One region of the Pseudochelatococcus sp. genome, then DNA from elsewhere that is predicted to be linked to it. Evidence: predicted binding sites of a transcription regulator. Region 1 holds the regulator's gene; each other region holds the start of a gene.
The links. Region 1 encodes LexA, which represses DNA repair genes until DNA is damaged. Its sites were predicted from a motif close to TGTTCNNNNTGTGTTCNG; they were not measured.
Positions count from the first base shown of each region.

Region 2: ACOYJQ_RS11935 (helicase-related protein) is a predicted target of LexA. The motif match lies at 1,599-1,616, and genes of this name have one in related genera.
Region 3: ACOYJQ_RS10250 (glycosyl transferase) is a predicted target of LexA. The motif match lies at 2,133-2,150, and genes of this name have one in related genera.
Region 4: ruvC (crossover junction endodeoxyribonuclease RuvC) is a predicted target of LexA. The motif match lies at 1,785-1,802, and genes of this name have one in related genera.

Region 1 is NZ_JBMNUS010000010.1:34,850-39,047, reverse strand. Features, by position in the region: gene parE (DNA topoisomerase IV subunit B) at 1-1,064, shown strand, start outside; gene lexA (transcriptional repressor LexA) at 1,278-2,105, shown strand; gene ACOYJQ_RS14750 (ComEC/Rec2 family competence protein) at 2,206-4,198, opposite strand, start outside.
Region 2 is NZ_JBMNUS010000007.1:120,591-124,788, reverse strand. Features, by position in the region: gene rpmB (50S ribosomal protein L28) at 1-296, opposite strand, end outside; gene ACOYJQ_RS11940 (DUF3108 domain-containing protein) at 654-1,535, shown strand; gene ACOYJQ_RS11935 (helicase-related protein) at 1,764-4,198, shown strand, end outside.
Region 3 is NZ_JBMNUS010000005.1:257,376-261,573, forward strand. Features, by position in the region: gene ACOYJQ_RS10245 (error-prone DNA polymerase) at 1-1,914, shown strand, start outside; gene ACOYJQ_RS10250 (glycosyl transferase) at 2,185-4,086, shown strand; gene ACOYJQ_RS10255 (GntR family transcriptional regulator) at 4,149-4,198, opposite strand, start outside.
Region 4 is NZ_JBMNUS010000001.1:31,970-36,167, forward strand. Features, by position in the region: gene ruvB (Holliday junction branch migration DNA helicase RuvB) at 1-624, opposite strand, end outside; gene ruvA (Holliday junction branch migration protein RuvA) at 641-1,258, opposite strand; gene ruvC (crossover junction endodeoxyribonuclease RuvC) at 1,255-1,770, opposite strand; gene ACOYJQ_RS00165 (cell division protein ZapA) at 1,876-2,265, opposite strand; gene ACOYJQ_RS00170 (DUF4164 domain-containing protein) at 2,268-2,618, opposite strand; gene tkt (transketolase) at 2,761-4,198, shown strand, end outside.

The sequences.
Region 1 (4,198 bases):
ACGAGCAGGGCCTGCGCACGGCGCTGCTGCGCGGGCTGCGCGACCACGCCGAGCGCGTCAACCAGAGCAAGCGCGCGGCGCAGATCACGGCCGAAGACGTCATGGTCTCCTGCGCCGCGATGCTGTCGGTGTTCATCCGCGAACCCGAATTTCAGGGCCAGACGAAGGACAGGCTCGCGACCGTCGAGGCCGGGCGCATCGTGGAGAGCGCGGTGCGCGACGCCTTCGACCACTGGCTCGCGGCGTCTCCCCAGCAGGCGTCGCGCCTTCTCGACTGGACGGTGGAACGGGCGGAGGAGCGCCTGCGCCGCCGCGCCGAGAAGGACATCGCCCGCAAGACGGCCACGCGCCGCCTGCGGCTGCCGGGCAAGCTCGCCGACTGCACGAAGGCGGGCGCGGCCGGCTCCGAGCTTTTTCTCGTCGAGGGTGATTCGGCCGGCGGCTCCGCCAAGCAGGCGCGCGACCGCGCGACGCAGGCGATCCTGCCGCTGCGCGGCAAGATCCTGAACGTGGCGTCCGCCGGGCGGGACAAGCTGGTGCAAAACCAGCAGATCGCCGATCTGATGCTGGCGCTCGGCTGCGGCACGGGGTCCGCCTATCGCAGCGCCGACCTGCGCTACGAGAAAGTCATCATCATGACGGACGCCGATGTCGACGGCGCGCATATCGCCTCGCTTCTCATCACCTTCTTCTGGCGGCAGACGCCGCGCCTCATCGACGAACGCCATCTCTACCTCGCCGTGCCGCCGCTGTTCCGGCTGAGCCACGGAGGCAAGACGGTCTACGCCCGCGACGAATCGCACCGGCAGGAACTGATGCGCACGACCTTCAGGGGCAGGAAGGTGGAAATCGGCCGCTTCAAGGGCCTTGGCGAGATGCTGCCCGCCCAGCTCAAGGAAACCACCATGGACCCGCGCAAGCGCACGTTGCTGCGCGTCGTCGTCGACGACGACGCGCGCCCGCAGACCGGCGACGCGGTGGAGCGGCTGATGGGCAACAAACCGGAGGCGCGCTTTTCCTTCATTCAGGAAAACGCCGCCTTCGCCACCGATCTCGATATCTGACCGCAGGAGCGCCGACGCATGAATCGGCCGAGATCCCCGTCCGGGCCGTAATCCTCGCCTGCAAGCCGGTTTTACAAGCCAAGTTTTAACGATCCGGGCGGATAGTGGCGCTTGCAGAACACATTAAGAACTTGTATAGTGTTCGTGTTTCGTTTCGTAAGCAGGCATGCATGAGGGGTCGCTGGGCGAAGCTCCGGGAAGGATTTGTGGACCATGTTGACGCGCAAGCAACACGATCTGCTTCGGTTTATTCATGAACGCATGCGGGAATCCGGCGTTCCCCCTTCGTTCGACGAGATGAAGGACGCGCTCGATCTGCGGTCCAAATCGGGCATTCACCGTCTGATCATCGCGCTTGAGGAACGTGGTTTCATTCGCCGCCTGCCCAACCGCGCGCGCGCGATCGAAGTGATTCGTCTTCCCGAGGCGCTGGCCGCGCCCGTGCCGCGGGGGCGCTTCAGCCCCAGCGTCGTCGAGGGCGGGCTGGGCCGGGACGGAGGGGCCGGCCGGGAGGCCGGATTCGGCCGGGACGGAGGGCTTGCGCGCGACCCTGCTTCCGGGCGCGCCGGCGGTCAGGCGTTCCGCGCGGGGGGCGAGCGTCCCGGTTTCGATTCGGGCGAGTCCGGCGCGGGCAACACGCGTCCTCTGTCCGCGCAGACATCGGTTCAGGTGCCGGTCATGGGCCGGATCGCGGCGGGCACCCCCATCAGCGCCATCCAGAGCAGCAGCCATACCCTCGCCTTGCCGCCGGAGCTGCTGTCGCCGGGCGAGCATTTCGCGCTCGAGGTGCGTGGCGATTCGATGATCGAGGCCGGCATTCTCGACGGCGACACGGTGATCCTGCGCCGGCAGGACATGGCGGAAACCGGCGACATCATCGTCGCGCTGATCGACGATGAGGAGGCCACCCTCAAGCGCCTGCGCAAGCGCGGCTCCTCGATCGCGCTGGAGGCCGCCAACCCCGCCTACGAAACGCGCGTGCTCGGCCCCGACCGTGTGCGCATTCAGGGCAAGCTCGTGAGCCTCGTGCGCCGCTACTGAACGCAAGTCGCGGGAGAACACGGCAATGGCCATGGCCTGCGCCACACCTCCGGGTGCGGCGGTGACACAGGCGGCTCCCCGGCTTTTGGCCGAGATGCCGTTATCGCGCGCTTCTGCGCCACGGGCGTTCTTCCGGGGCTTCCCGGCCGTCGCCTGTCCGCGCGCCGGGCGCGGCCGGATGCTCCCGCGTTCCCTCCACCGTCAGCCCGTCGCCCGCCACGGTGAGGGCGATGGCGCCGAAGCGGTCCAGGTCGTCGCGGTCGATCACATGAGGCGCGGCGCAATCCGGCGGCGCCTGGCGGGGCGTGATCAGGACGGCGGCGCGGCGGCAATCTTCCCTGAGCGCCCCTGCCTCGCGGGAGAAGGCCACGCTGCGGCCGTCAGCGAGACGGGCGACGCAGCCCAGCCTGTCGCAGGCAACGTTGTGCCGCAGCGCGGGGTCGTTCGCGCGGCGGCCGTCGCCGTCGGCGCGCAGCCATTGCTCGACGACGAAGGCCGAGGGACTGCCGAGAATGACGAATCGCCCGTCCGCGCCGCGCACCGCGGCGCCGCGCCCCTCCCGATCGACGCGGATATCGGGACGCGCCGGCGCGGCGGCGAGCGCGAGGCCGGCGGCGGCCGGCAGGACCGCGAGCCAGCGCAGCGGGGTGGACCACAGGCAGGCCCACAGCAGGGCCAGCACCAGCAACAACAGGATTCCCATGCCGAAGGCGGGCACGACGACCACCGCCCCCGGAAAATCCGTCATGATCCGCGCCCCCTCCAGCACGGGAACCGCAGCGAGGCCGGCCAGATGCCAGAAGGGACCGTCGAGGCCCAACGGATGAAACGCCACGGCGAGAAAGGAGAGCGGCATCACCGCGAGTTCCACGATCGGCAGGCCGAAGGCGTTGCCGAGAATGCCCCACGGATTGAAGGTCTGGAAGTGGTAGGTGCTGAACGGCCCGGTCGCGAGCATCGCCACGATGGTGGTGACGGCGCTCATCGCGATCACGCGGCGCATCCGGCCCGTGCGCTGCCGGTCCGGCGGTCGCAGCGCGCCCCCTTCGCGCAGCGGCAGGAGGCTGCGCGCGGGATCGCCGTTCTCCCAGCGCTCGAACAGCGCGATCAGCGCCGCCACGCCGGCGAAAGACATCTGGAAGCTCGGCCCGAGCATGGATTCGGGTTGCAACGTCAGGCACACGAAGGCTGCGAGCGCCAGATTGCGCATGGACAGGGCCGGCCGGTCGACGAGAATCGCTCCCATCACGATCAACGTCACGAACAGCGCGCGCTGGGTGTCGATTCCCGCGCCCGAGAACACGCAATAACCGCTGGCGCCGACGATGCCGGCGACGGCGGCGAACTTGCGCACCGGATAGCGGACCGCAAGGCCCGGCACGAACACGAGCAACTGGCGCACGATGACGAAGAGCGCGCCGGCGACGAGCGTCATGTGAAAACCGCCGATGGAAACCACGTGATAGATGCCGGCGGCGCGCAGCGCCTCGTTGGTCTCGTCCGCGATCATCCCGCGCTTGCCCGTCACCAGCGCCGCGACGAAGGCGGCCTCCTGCGCCCGCGGCCCTCCCGTACCGGCGTCGGGGAGCAGCGGTCCGCCGCCGCCGGCCGCCTCGAGGATACGCCGCGTCAACGCATTGCGCTCGACGTCGATCCGGGCGGAAAGGCGGGCGGCCCATCCGACGCGAATCGCGGCGGGTTCCACGTCGTCCGCGATGACGCGCACCGCGCCGTTCGCCGAGCCGACCGCGCCGATACCGCCGAAGAAGGCGTCACGCGCGAAATCGTAACCGCCCGGCCGCGCCGGCTGCGGCGGAGGCACGAGCCGCGCGACCGCCGCGATGCGCGTTCCCGCCGCGATGCCGGCCCCCTTGCGAAAGCTCACCCGCACCGTCGCCGGACGGCGCGCGGGCGGAAGGCCGGCGAAGGCGTGCACCTCGATCACCGCGCGCGGCCCCTGCCCGCGCTCCTCCACCGAGCGGACATAGCCTTCGAGCGGCCCGACGACGGCCGCGTCCAGCAGCGGCCGGGTGACGAGCGCCGTTCGCAACGAGGCGACCGAGAACCCGAGAAACACCGCCCCCACGGCGATC
Region 2 (4,198 bases), on a different contig from region 1:
CAGTTGGCGGCGGCTTCGGCGTGCTTCTTGACGATTTCGCGGCGCAGCGCACGGGCGCCCTGCGACAGATCGTCCTCGCCCGCCTTGATCAGGAACGCGTCGAGGCCGCCGCGGTGCTCGACCGAGCGCAGGGCGGCGGCGCTGATGCGCAGGCGCACGTTGCGTTCCAGCGTTTCCGACTGGAGCGTCACCTTGACGAGGTTGGGGAGAAAACGACGCTTGGTCTTGTGATTCGAATGGCTCACGAGATGGCCGACGAGAACGGCCTTGCCAGTGAGTTCGCAGCGGCGTGCCATGACGCTTCAATCCTTGTAAACGCTATCGAGGCAACCCGCTGCCACAAAAACAGCAAAAACCCGACGTTGCCGCCGGGGTTGCGGACACCTCATGTCCCATGAAAGATCATTGGTGTATAATGTAAAGCGAGGGTCATCGTCAAGGCGATGTGATCGCATTGTCACGAACGTGACACGATGCGGGGCCGCGCCGTGCCGGAAGCGGTTTTCGGCGGCGGCGTTTACACATCGTTATCCATAGACGGGCGATCCTGTTGTCATGAGCGGGCCGGTGATTCTTCCGGCTCCGGGAGCCGCCGCGAATCGCGTGCGGACCGGATTTGCGAGCGCCGGAACCGCGAGCGGGTGGAAGAGGGCATGATGCGGCAATTCATCACGAAGACGGCGCGCGCCGCGCGACTGGCGGCTCTCGCCGTGCTGGCCTTTCCCGCAGCGGCGCTGCCCGCCGGCGTGGCGCAGGCGGCCGGCCGCGATTTCGAAAGTCATTACGACATCACGTTGATGGGCATGCAGATCGGCGTGGCCCAGCTCAAGGCCAGCATCGCCGGCAATCGCTACAAGGTCGATCTGTGGACGCGGCTGACGGGGCTCGCCGGCGTCATGACGGGCGGCAAGGGAGCGGCGAGCGCCTCGGGCGCTTTCGCGGGCGCGAGCGTGCGCCCCGCCGCGTTCGCGGTCACGACGGCTTCCGGCAGCAGGTCGGTGAGCGTGCGCATGGCGCTGGCGGACGGCACGGTGCGGGCGCTGAAGGTTTCTCCGCCGATCCCGGAGCGCCGGAATCGGGTGCCGTTGCGCGAGAACGACATGCGCGATATCGTCGATCCCGTCAGCGCGCTGCTGATGCCGGTCGCCGGCCGGGCGGATGCGGGCGATCCCGCGGCCTGCAACCGCACGCTGCCGCTGTTCGACGGGTCGGCGCGCTTCGACATTCCGCTGTCGTTCGTCCGTTCGGAGCGGATCGACGGCCGGGCCTATGCGGGCGCGATCGCGGTCTGCTCGGGGCGCTACCTGCCGGTTTCCGGCCATGTGAACGGCCGCGAGGATACGGAGTTCATGCAGAACAACCGCGATATCGAGGTGTGGCTCGCTCCCGCGCCCGACGGGCAGGTGTTCCTGCCCTATCGCATCGCGGTGCGCTCTCCGATGGGGATGGTCGTCATCGAGGCGTCGCGTTTCCCCGGCGGCAAGCCGGCGGCGACCGCCCGCCGCGCCGCGCCGGCGTTGCGGGCGAGCAACTGAGGCGCTGCCGCCCGCGCGGCGAACAAAAGCCGATTCTCCGCTGTCTGCGATTCGGGCGCCATTCGTTCGTTTCGCGTTCATCTGCCACGGGGGGAGTGGCCAGACCGCGCCGATGTGCTAGAGAGGTTTCCGTCCCGCCCGCGGGGCGGGCCGTCGCGATGGTCCGGTTCCGGGCGCGCTCTCGCTTCAACTCCTGATCGTCGGTTCATACGCTGCGTTCGATCGCTGATGGCTCTTTCCCCCCTTCCCCGCTCCCTGCCCGCGCGCGTGCGCGCCCGTGGCGTCACCGCCGTGCTCGGGCCGACGAACACGGGCAAGACGCACCTCGCCATCGAACGGCTGCTGGGCCACGAGAGCGGCATGATCGGCCTGCCGCTCCGGCTGCTGGCGCGCGAGGTCTACAACCGCGTCGTGGAACGGGCGGGAAGCGAGGCGGTGGCGCTGATCACCGGCGAGGAAAAGATCAGGCCCGCCAACGCCCGTTACTGGGTCGCCACCATCGAGGCGATGCCGCGCGATATCGACGTCGCCTTCTGCGCCATCGACGAAATCCAGCTCGCGGGGCACTTCGACCGCGGCCACGTGTTCACCGACCGGCTGCTCAACCAGCGCGGACGGGCGGAGACGCTGGTGATCGGCGCGGACACCATGCGCCCGCTGGTGGAGCAGTTGCTGCCAGGCGTCAACGTGGTGTCGCGGCCGCGCCTGTCGCAACTCTCCTGCGCGGGAGAGAAGAAGATCACGCGCCTGCCGCGCCGTTCGGCGATCGTCGCCTTCTCGGTGGAGGAAGTCTACGCGATCGCGGAACTGATTCGCCGCCAGCACGGCGGGGCGGCGGTCGTGCTGGGGGCCCTGTCGCCGCGCACGCGCAACGCGCAGGTCGAGCTTTATCAGTCGGGCGACGTGGATTATATCGTCGCCACCGACGCCATCGGCATGGGGCTCAATCTCGATGTCGATCATGTCGCCTTCGCCTCGAATCGCAAGTTCGACGGCTTCGGTTTCCGCGAACTCAACCCGGCGGAGATCGGGCAGATCGCCGGCCGCGCCGGCCGGCACCTGAAGGACGGCACCTTCGGCACCACGGGCCGGGCCGAGGCTTTCGGGCAGGAAATCGTGGAAGCCGTTGAGGATCATCGATTCGATCCGGTCCGCATCGCCCAGTGGCGCAATCCCGATCTCGATTTCCGCTCCATCGCGCACCTGCGCGCGGCGCTTGCCGCGACGCCTTCCGAACCGGGGCTGACCCGCGCGCCGGTGGCCGAGGACGAGGCGGCGCTCGACATCCTGGCGCGCGATTTGACGGTCCGCGATCTCACGCAGGGCAAAAGCGCGGTTGAAAGACTCTGGGAGGTCTGTCAGGTTCCCGACTATCGAAAAGTCGCGCCGGCCGCGCACGCTGAACTCGTCGGCACCATCTACGAGTCCCTGATGCGCGCCGGCACGATCGGCGATGACTGGTTTGCCCGCCAGATCCGGCATGTCGACCGGACCGACGGGGAGATCGATACGCTGTCGGGGCGCATTGCGCAGGTGCGTACATGGACCTTCGTGGCGAACAGACCGGACTGGCTGCGTGATCCTGCCCATTGGCAGGGCGTCACGCGTCAGGTAGAGGACAGACTATCAGATGCGCTTCACGACCGGCTCGCCAGCCGTTTCGTGGACCGCCGCACCAGCGTCCTGATGCGACGCCTGAGAGAGAATGCGATGCTCGAAGCCGAAGTCACCACGTCGGGCGATGTCCTGGTCGAAGGCCAGCATGTCGGCCGCTTGCAGGGGTTCCAGTTCGCGCCGGACGCGGAGGCGGGCGGGCAGGACGTGCGGGCGCTGCGCGCCGCCGCCCAGAAGGCGCTCGCCGGCGAGATCGAGGCGCGCGCCGACCGGCTGGCCGGAAGCCCCGACGAGACCTTCGTGCTCTCCAACGACGGCGTGATCCGCTGGAACGGCGACGGCGTGGCGAGGCTTGCCGAGGGCGAGAAGCTGCTGTCGCCCGCGCTGCGGCTGATCGCGGACGATTCGCTTGCCGCCGGCGCGCGCGAGAAGGTGGAGGCGCGCCTCGCGCTCTGGCTCAAGGCGCATGTCGCGAAGCTGCTCGGCGCGCTCGATCTGATCGAGACGGCGGAGGATATCACCGGCCTCGCGCGCGGCGTCGCTTTCCAGATCGCGGAAGCGCTCGGCGTGCTGGAGCGCGCGCGCGTGGCGCAGGACGTGAGAAGCCTCGATCAGGAGAACCGCGCCAGCCTGCGCCGCCACGGCGTGCGCTTCGGGGCCTATCACCTTTACATGCCGCAGTTGCTGAAGCCCGCGCCGCGCGCGCTCGCCGCGCAGCTCTGGGCGCTGAAGAACGGCGGTCTGGAGCAGCCGGGCCTTGACGATATCGCCCATCTGGCCGCCTCCGGCCGCACCTCGTTCAAGCTGTCGCCCGAGGTGGCGAAGGGGCTTTATCGCGCCGCCGGCTTCCGCGTCTGCGGCGAGCGGGTGTTGCGCGTCGACATTCTCGAACGGCTCGCCGATCTCATCCGCCCCGCGATCGCCTACAAGCCCGGCGTGACGCCCGGCGAGCCGCCGGCGGGCGCCGCCGACGGTGACGGATTCGTGGTCACGGTCGCGATGACGTCGCTGGCCGGATGCGCCGGCGAGGATTTCGCGTCGATCCTCAA
Region 3 (4,198 bases), on a different contig from region 1:
ACGAAAACCCTTTCGTCGCAGATCTGGGGCTGGTCGGAGCGGGTGGAGGAGCGGCACGCCGAGGGGCTCGGCCTCAACATGGGCGACCGCCGCCTGCGGCTGGTGCTGGATCTCGCCCGCCAGTTGATCGGCACGCCCCGGCATCTCTCCCAGCACCCCGGCGGCTTCGTGCTGACGCGCGACCGGCTCGACGCACTGGTGCCGATCGAACCCGCCGCGATGGCCGACCGGCAGGTCATCGAATGGGACAAGGACGACATCGACATCCTGAAATTCATGAAGGTCGACGTGCTGGCGCTCGGCATGCTGAGCTGCATGCGCCGGGCCTTCGATCTGCTGGCCGAGCACAAGGGGCTCCGTCTCGATCTCGCGACCGTGCCGGCGGAGGACGAGCGCACCTACGCCATGATCCGGAAGGCCGATACGCTCGGCACCTTCCAGATCGAGAGCCGTGCGCAGATGAGCATGCTGCCGCGCCTGAAGCCGAAAACCTATTACGATCTCGTCATTCAGGTCGCCATCGTGCGCCCCGGCCCCATTCAGGGCGACATGGTGCATCCCTATCTGCGCCGGCGCGAGGGCCGGGAGAAGGTCGATTATCCCAAGCCGGAGCTTGAGGGCATTCTGGCCAAGACGCTGGGCGTGCCGCTGTTTCAGGAGCAGGCCATGCGGGTGGCGATCACCTGCGGCGGCTTCACCCCCGGCGAGGCCGACCAGCTTCGCCGCGCCATGGCGACATTCAAGAACACCGGCACCATCTCGCAGTTCGGCCGCAAGCTGATCGACGGCATGATCGCCAACGGCTACGAGGCCGCATTCGCGGAAAAGATCTTCCGGCAGCTCGAAGGCTTCGGCTCCTACGGCTTCCCGGAAAGCCATGCCGCGAGTTTCGCGCTGATCGCCTACGCCTCGGCCTGGATGAAATGCCGGCACCCGGACGCCTTCTGCGCGGCGTTGCTCAATGCCCAGCCGATGGGTTTCTACGCGCCGGCGCAGATCGTCCGCGACGCGCGGGCGCACGGCGTCGAGGTGCGCCCGGTGTGCGTGAACGCCTCGCGCTGGGATTGCGGGCTCGAACCCTGCGGGGACGGGCGCTTCGCCGTGCGTCTCGGCCTGCGGATGGTTGCGGGACTCGGCAACGCCGATGCGGCGCGGCTCCTTGCCTGCCGCGCCGACGAGCCTTTCCGCTCGCCCGAGGAGCTGTGGCATCGGGCCGCCGTTTCCGCCGCCTCTCTGGTCGCGCTCGCTGAAGCCGACGCCTTTCGCCCCTCGCTCGGCCTCGCCCGCCGTGAGGCGCTGTGGGCGATCCGGGCGCTGCGCGACGAGCCGCTGCCGCTGTTCGCGGCCGCCGCCCGGCGGGAGGCGGCGCCCCTTGCCGAGCAGCGCGAGCCCGCCGTTTCGCTGCGTCCGATGACCGCCGGCGGCGAGGTCGTGGCGGATTACGGGCATGTCGGCCTGACCCTGCGCGATCATCCCGTGTCATTCCTGCGCCGGGATCTGGCGCGCCGGCGCATCATGACCTGCGCGCAAGCCATGGCCTGCCGCGACCGGCGCCGCGTCGAGGTCGCGGGCCTCGTTCTCGTGCGCCAGCGCCCCGGTTCCGCCAAGGGCGTCATCTTCATCACGCTGGAGGACGAAACGGCCATCGTCAATCTCGTGGTCCGGAAACAGGTGTTCGCGCAATACCGGCGCATCGTTTTCGGCGCGGACATGATCGCCGCCGCCGGATACATCCAGCGGGAAGGCGAGGTCGTGCATCTCGTGGCGCAGCGTCTGACGGACCTGTCGGCGGAGCTTGCCAGCGTCGGATCGCGCGAGGCGGGTTCGCCGCTGCCGAAAAACGCCGTCCTTCAGGAGCCCGCAAACGGAGGGCCTGCGGGCGGAATCAGGGTGAAGGCCCGGAATTTCCATTGAGAGTGCAGCCGGAAGGGCGGCCCATGGCAGAATTGCAGAAGTAAGATACCTGATTGAATTATATTTCAGACACAGATCAATTTTTTCTTGTGGAGAATAAAATAATAAAAAACAAAAATAAAATCATTATCTTTATGAGAAGAAGCTATAATCATGGACATTTATTTTAATATTGTTTTTATATTTTGTTTCGTCGGATGCCAGAATCATGTTTAAGGTTTTCGCTGGTTGTTCTTGTCTGCTGAAAACATGTTAACGGGTGTTCATCAGATGATGGCGCGTCTGCGAAACCTGCCGGGACCCGGCGATATCCGTGCGTGGGTGTGCGCGCTGTCGGGCAAAGTGCTTTTGGCGTCCGGCGGCAAGGCGGCGGCCGCCGCCGTTCTCGCGCAGGCCGGTGACGGTGAGACGCGGCGCGTGGAGGATTGCCTGAAACAGGCGATGCAGCTTCATTTCGAGCGCGGCGATGCGGAGAGCGTCCGCGTCATCGGCCGCCGGTTGCGCCGCCGGGGCGAAACGGACCCGGACATCGCGTTCATGCTGATGTCCGTCCTGCCGGACGAGGAAGACAAGAACCGGGTTTTCGCTTTCCAGCGGCTGCTTCTGAAGAGCCGCAACCTGAAATACGTAAGCCTCTGTCTGTCCGTCCTCAAGCTCGATACCGGGAGTGAGGGCGACTATGAACTGCTTCAGGAAACTTCCCTGTTTCTTGAGCAGGAGGCGGGCGGCCGTGCGCTGCATGCCTTTCTGAGCGCCCATCTCGTCATGTGGGCGCTGGAGCGTTGCGATTATCCCGCCGCGCGGTGCGCTCTCGCGGTCGCGGAGGCCAATCTGAAACAGGGCCGCCGCGGCATATTGGGGCTGGTGCAGGGGCTGCATGCCATTCACTGGTGGGGCGACGACGGCGCTGCCGCCCATGCGGTTGCGGTCGCGCTGCCGCCGCAGCCCGAGGCGCGCGCGCGGCGCAGGGCCATGCCGCATCGGTGGGACGACGACAGGATCAGGATCGGATACGTCTCTGCCGATTTCCTGGATATCCACGCCACCATGCAGTTGCTCGGCAACGTCCTGGAAAGGCATGACAGGAGCCGTTTCGACGTCACCCTCTTTTGCCATACGCCCGACGATTACATCGCACGCAACAATTTCGATCGCACGCAATGGGGCGACGTCGTCGATATAAGGGAAATGTCCGATGAAGATGCCGTCAGGTGCATTCGCGACAGAAACACGGATATCCTCGTCGACCTGAAGGGATATACGATGCACTCGCGCAACAGGATATTCAATTTTCCCGCGGCGCCGGTTCATGTGGCGTGGCTGGGTTATCCGACGACCGCGGTGAATGTCGATCTGGATTATGTGATCGGCGATCCTTTCGTGCTGCCGGACAGCGCCCGTCCCGACTGGAAGGAAGCGTTCTGCCGCCTGCCCGAAACCTACCAGCCCAACGATCCCGTCCGCCGCCCGCCGCCGACGCCGCTCGCGCGCGCCGATTTCGGCCTGCCGCCGGATCGCTTCATCTTCGGTTCGTTCAACAATCCGCATAAAATCACGCCGGCCGTCATCGATCTGTGGTGCCGCATCCTGCGCCGGACGCCGGACGGACTCATGTGGATATATGCGCGGGAGGAACGCCAGCAGAATAATCTGCTGAAGGAGTTCGTGCGTCAGGGCATAGCGGCGGAGCGGGTTTCGTTCATGTCCCACGAGACCCCGGCGCGGCATCTCGATCGCATGCAACTCGCCGATCTCGGTCTCGATACCTTTCCCTACAACGGCCATACGACGACATCGGAGCAATTGTGGTCCGGCTTGCCGGTGCTGGCGGTCCGGGGCACGCATTTCGCCTCGCGGGTGAGCGAGAGCCTGCTCAACGCCATCGGCCTGCCGGAACTGGTGGCCGGGGACAACGACGCGTATGTCGAACTCGCGGTCAGCCTTTATCACGACCGGGAACGGCTTTCCGGCTACCGGCGCGCGCTCGAAGCGGGGCGCTTCACCCGGCCGCTGTTCGACGCGGAACGCTTCTGCCGCCATCTGGAACGGGCCTATGCGACGATGGCCGCGCGCGCGAAAGCCGGGCTGGAGCCGGATGTGATCGACGTGCCGGCCATGCCGGCGCGCCAAGGATCATTCGAAGAAGGATCATTCGAAGAAGGATCGTTCTAAGAAGGATCGTTCGAAGCGGCATGGAGCGGCGGACATGCGCACGGTGGCGCCCCGTCGTTTGTTTACGCCGAAAGCCGGTAGCTGCCCGCGGCGTCGATCTGGCTTTCGAGGC
Region 4 (4,198 bases), on a different contig from region 1:
GATCTCGTTGGCGCCGTCCGGGCTCATGCCGACGCCGATCACCTTCGCCCCGCGCGTCACGATCAGCTCCAGCTCCGCCACCGTGTAGAATTGCAGCCGGATCGGAATGCCGAAGCGGTCGCGCAGCGGCGTGGTCAGCAGGCCCTGGCGCGTCGTCGCCCCCACCAGTGTGAATTTCGGCAGGTCGATCTTGACCGAGCGCGCCGCCGGCCCCTCGCCGATGATCAGATCGAGCTGATAATCCTCCATCGCCGGATAGAGAATTTCCTCCACCGCCGGGTTGAGGCGATGAATCTCGTCGATGAACAGCACGTCGCGCTCGTCGAGATTGGTCAGTTGCGCGGCGAGATCGCCGGCTTTCGCGATCACCGGCCCGGAGGTGGAGCGGAAATTCGCGCCGAGCTCGCGCGCGACGATCTGCGCCAGCGTCGTCTTGCCGAGGCCCGGCGGGCCGACGAACAACACATGGTCGAGCGCCTCGCCGCGCGCCTTCGCCGCCTCGATGAAGACGGACAGGTTGGCGCGCGCCTGCGCCTGGCCGATGAACTCGCCGAGCGCCAGCGGCCGCAACGACGGCTCCTGATCCCCGGCCTGCCGTTCCGGCCCGAGCACGCCCTTGCTCATGGGACAACCTCCGGGCTCATGAGGCCAGATCCCTCAGCGCGAGGCGAATGAGCCGGGCCACATCGGCCCCCTCTCCCGCCTGCTGCGCGGCGACGCTCACGGCGCGCGCGGCCTGCGGCTCGCCATAGCCGAGATTGACGAGCGCCGACACGGCGTCCGCCAGCGGCTGCGGCGCATCGGACGGCGCGGCCGCGGCAGACGGCGCGGGAGCACCCCCCGGCAGGGCAAGAAAGGCCGGCGCCTTGTCGCGAAGCTCGGTGGCGATACGCGTCGCGAGCCTTGGCCCGACGCCCGGCGCACGGGCCAGCGCATTCTTGTCGGCCTGCGCGATGGCGGCGGAAAGCGCGGCCGGCTCCAGCGCCGCCAGAATGCCGAGCGCCACCTTCGCGCCCACCCCCTGCACCGTCTGCAACAGCCGGAAAAAGTCCCGCTCCGCCTCCGAGCGGAAACCATAAAGCCGTATCATGTCCTCGCGCACCACCGTCTCGATGACGAGCGTCGCCTGTTCTCCGGCCGGCGGCAGCCCTTGCAGGGTGCGCGACGAGCAATGCGCCACATAGCCGACGCCGTGCACATCCAGAACGACGTAATCCTCGCCCTGCGAATCGACGACGCCGCGCAGCTTGCCGATCATGACGCCACCCGCATCGCCAGCGCCCGCGCCTTCCGGTGATGCGCATGGGTGATAGCGACGGCGAGCGCATCCGCCGCGTCGGGCGTCCTCGCGGTCGAGAGCGGCAGCAGCACGCGGATCATCGCCGCGATCTGCGCCTTCTCCGCGTGGCCGACTCCCACCACCGTCTTCTTGATCTGATTGGCCGCGTATTCGGCGACCGAAAGGCCGGCGAGAGCCGGCACCAGCAGCGCGATGGCGCGCGCGTGGCCGAGCTTCAGCGTCGCCTGCGCATCCTTGTTGACGAAAGTCTCTTCCACCGCCACCTCGTCGGGCGCGGCCTCGGCAAGCACGCGCGCCAGTCCGTCATGCAACTGGCGCAGCCGTTCCGCCAGCGGCAGCGCCCCGTCCGACTCGACGCAGCCGCAACCGACGAACGACAGCCGCGATCCCTCCACCGCGATCGCGCCCCAGCCCATGCGGCGCAATCCCGGATCGATCCCCAGAATGCGAATCACCTGTTGTCCCGTCATGCCTTCCGTGTAACAAAAACAAACGGAGAACGCACCTGCCGCCAGGCGCCCGATGGTGGAAAATGCCGGAGCCCGGCGCAAAACATGTCCGGTCCCGCCGCGTGGTTAAGCCTGAAGCGAGGGGGTGAGATCGGCGACGACGTTCTCGACTCTTTCCGCGATCGCCGCTACGGCTGCGGCGAATTCCGCCTCCTGCGCCCCGGCGCGTTCCTTTTCCGCCTCGCGCTTCTGCCGCAGCGCGGCGATTTCGGCCTGCGCCCCGGCCAGACGCCGGTCGGCGGCGGCGAGATCGTCCGCGATGGAGACGGCGGCCATGACGGTGAGGCGCAGTTCGTCGATGGCGCCGAACACCGCGGCGAGTTCTCCGATCCGCGCGTCGACCCGCGCCGACAGCGCCTCGATCCGCGCCTCGTCGCCCGCCTCGCAGGCCATGCGGTAGGCGCGCCCGGCGATGACGACGCTGACATGGGCGACGCCGCTGCTTTCCTGTGGCACGATCAGCCTCCCCGCTCGCCTGAAAGCACGGTCTCCACCTTCTCCAATGCGGCGGCGAGGCGCTCGTCGACATCGCCCGCCACCCGTTCGAGCCGGGCGACGCGCGCCAGCGTGCCGTCCAGCTCGACGGCGAGGCGGGCGCGGTCGTCCTGCATCAGGGCGAGTTCGGTCGGCAGGTCGCCGCCGCGCCGGTCGAGCTCCAGCCGGCGCACGCTCGCGCGCTCCAGCGCGCTCACGGCGTCGCCGAGCCGTTTCAACGCTTCCGCCAGCGACATGATGCAGCCCCCAATACCGAACTCGAGGTGAAAATCCACGTATCCGCGCAGGGTGAACGGCTGTTTTCCGCGCGTCAATACGCCTGATCGCCATGTTCCGTTTTGACATGGGGATACAGCCTGCTATCAAGCCTGATTATCAGCATGGCAGACGGGTGGCGTCACTCCGGCGCAGCGACGTCCGCCGCACGCATATGATCATATTCAAAGGATTCCACCCGTGACATCACAAGTCGAGCCCCATCAGGTCGCGTCCGAGCAGATCGGGCCGAAGCAGCTTGCCAACGCGGTGCGCGCGCTGGCGATCGATGCGGTGGAAAAGGCGAAGTCCGGCCACCCCGGCCTTCCGCTGGGCATGGCGGACGTGGCGACCGTGCTTTTCTCGCGCTTTCTCAAGTTCGACGCCGCCAATCCCGCCTGGCCGGACCGCGACAGGTTCATCCTGTCCGCCGGCCACGGATCCACATTGCTTTATGCATTGCTTTATCTCACGGGCAACCCGTCGGTGACGCTCGATGAACTGAAGCGGTTCCGCCAGTTGCATTCGAAGACGCCGGGCCACCCCGAGAACTTCGTCACCGCCGGCGTCGAGACCACCACCGGCCCGCTCGGGCAGGGCCTCGCCACGGCGGTCGGCTTCGCGCTGGCGGAGCGGCTGCTCAACGCCGAATACGGCGGCGATCTCGTCGACCACTTCACCTACGTCCTCGCCTCCGACGGCGACCTGATGGAAGGCATCAGCCAGGAGGCCATCGCGCTCGCCGGGCATCTTGCGCTCAACCGGCTGATCGTGATCTGGGACGACAACGGCATCTCCATCGACGGGCCGCTGTCGCTTTCCGATTCGGTCGATCAGGTCAAGCGCTTCGAAGCCGCCGGCTGGCGGGCCGTGCATGTCGACGGCCACGACCACGAGGCGGTGGCGGCCGCCATCGACGCCGCGCGCGCCGCCGACAGGCCGACGCTGATCGCCGCGAAAACCGTCATCGGCTACGGCTCCCCGAAGAAGGCCGGCACCTCGAAGGCCCACGGCGAGCCGCTGGGCGGCGACGAACTCCTCGCCACCAAGGAGGCGCTCGGCTGGCATCACGGGCCGTTCGAGATTCCCGACGATATCCTCGCCGCATGGCGGGCTTTCGGCGAGCGCGGGCGCGAGGCGCGTCTCGACTGGCAGAAGCGGCTTGCCGGGCAGCCCGAGAGCGTGCGCACCGAATTCGCCCGCCGCATCACCGGCGAGCCCGACGCGCGCCGCCTGCACGCGGCCATCGACGCGCTGAAACTGCGCCTGAACGCCGAAGCACCCACGATCGCCACCCGCAAGGCAAGCGAACTGGCGCTGGAGGCGCTCGTGGACGAGGTGCCGGAACTGCTGCTCGGCTCGGCGGATCTCACGCCCTCCAACAACACCCGCACCAAGGGGCTCAAGGAAATCGCCCCCGGCGACTTCAGCGGACGCTACATTCATTACGGCATCCGCGAACACGCCATGGCGGCGGCCATGAACGGCATCCTGCTGCATGGCGGCTATCGTCCGGCCGGCGGCACCTTCCTCGTGTTTTCCGACTACGCCCGCCCCGCCATCCGGCTCGCGGCGCTGACGGGAACCCCGGCGATCTACGTTTTCACGCACGATTCCATCGGGCTCGGCGAGGACGGCC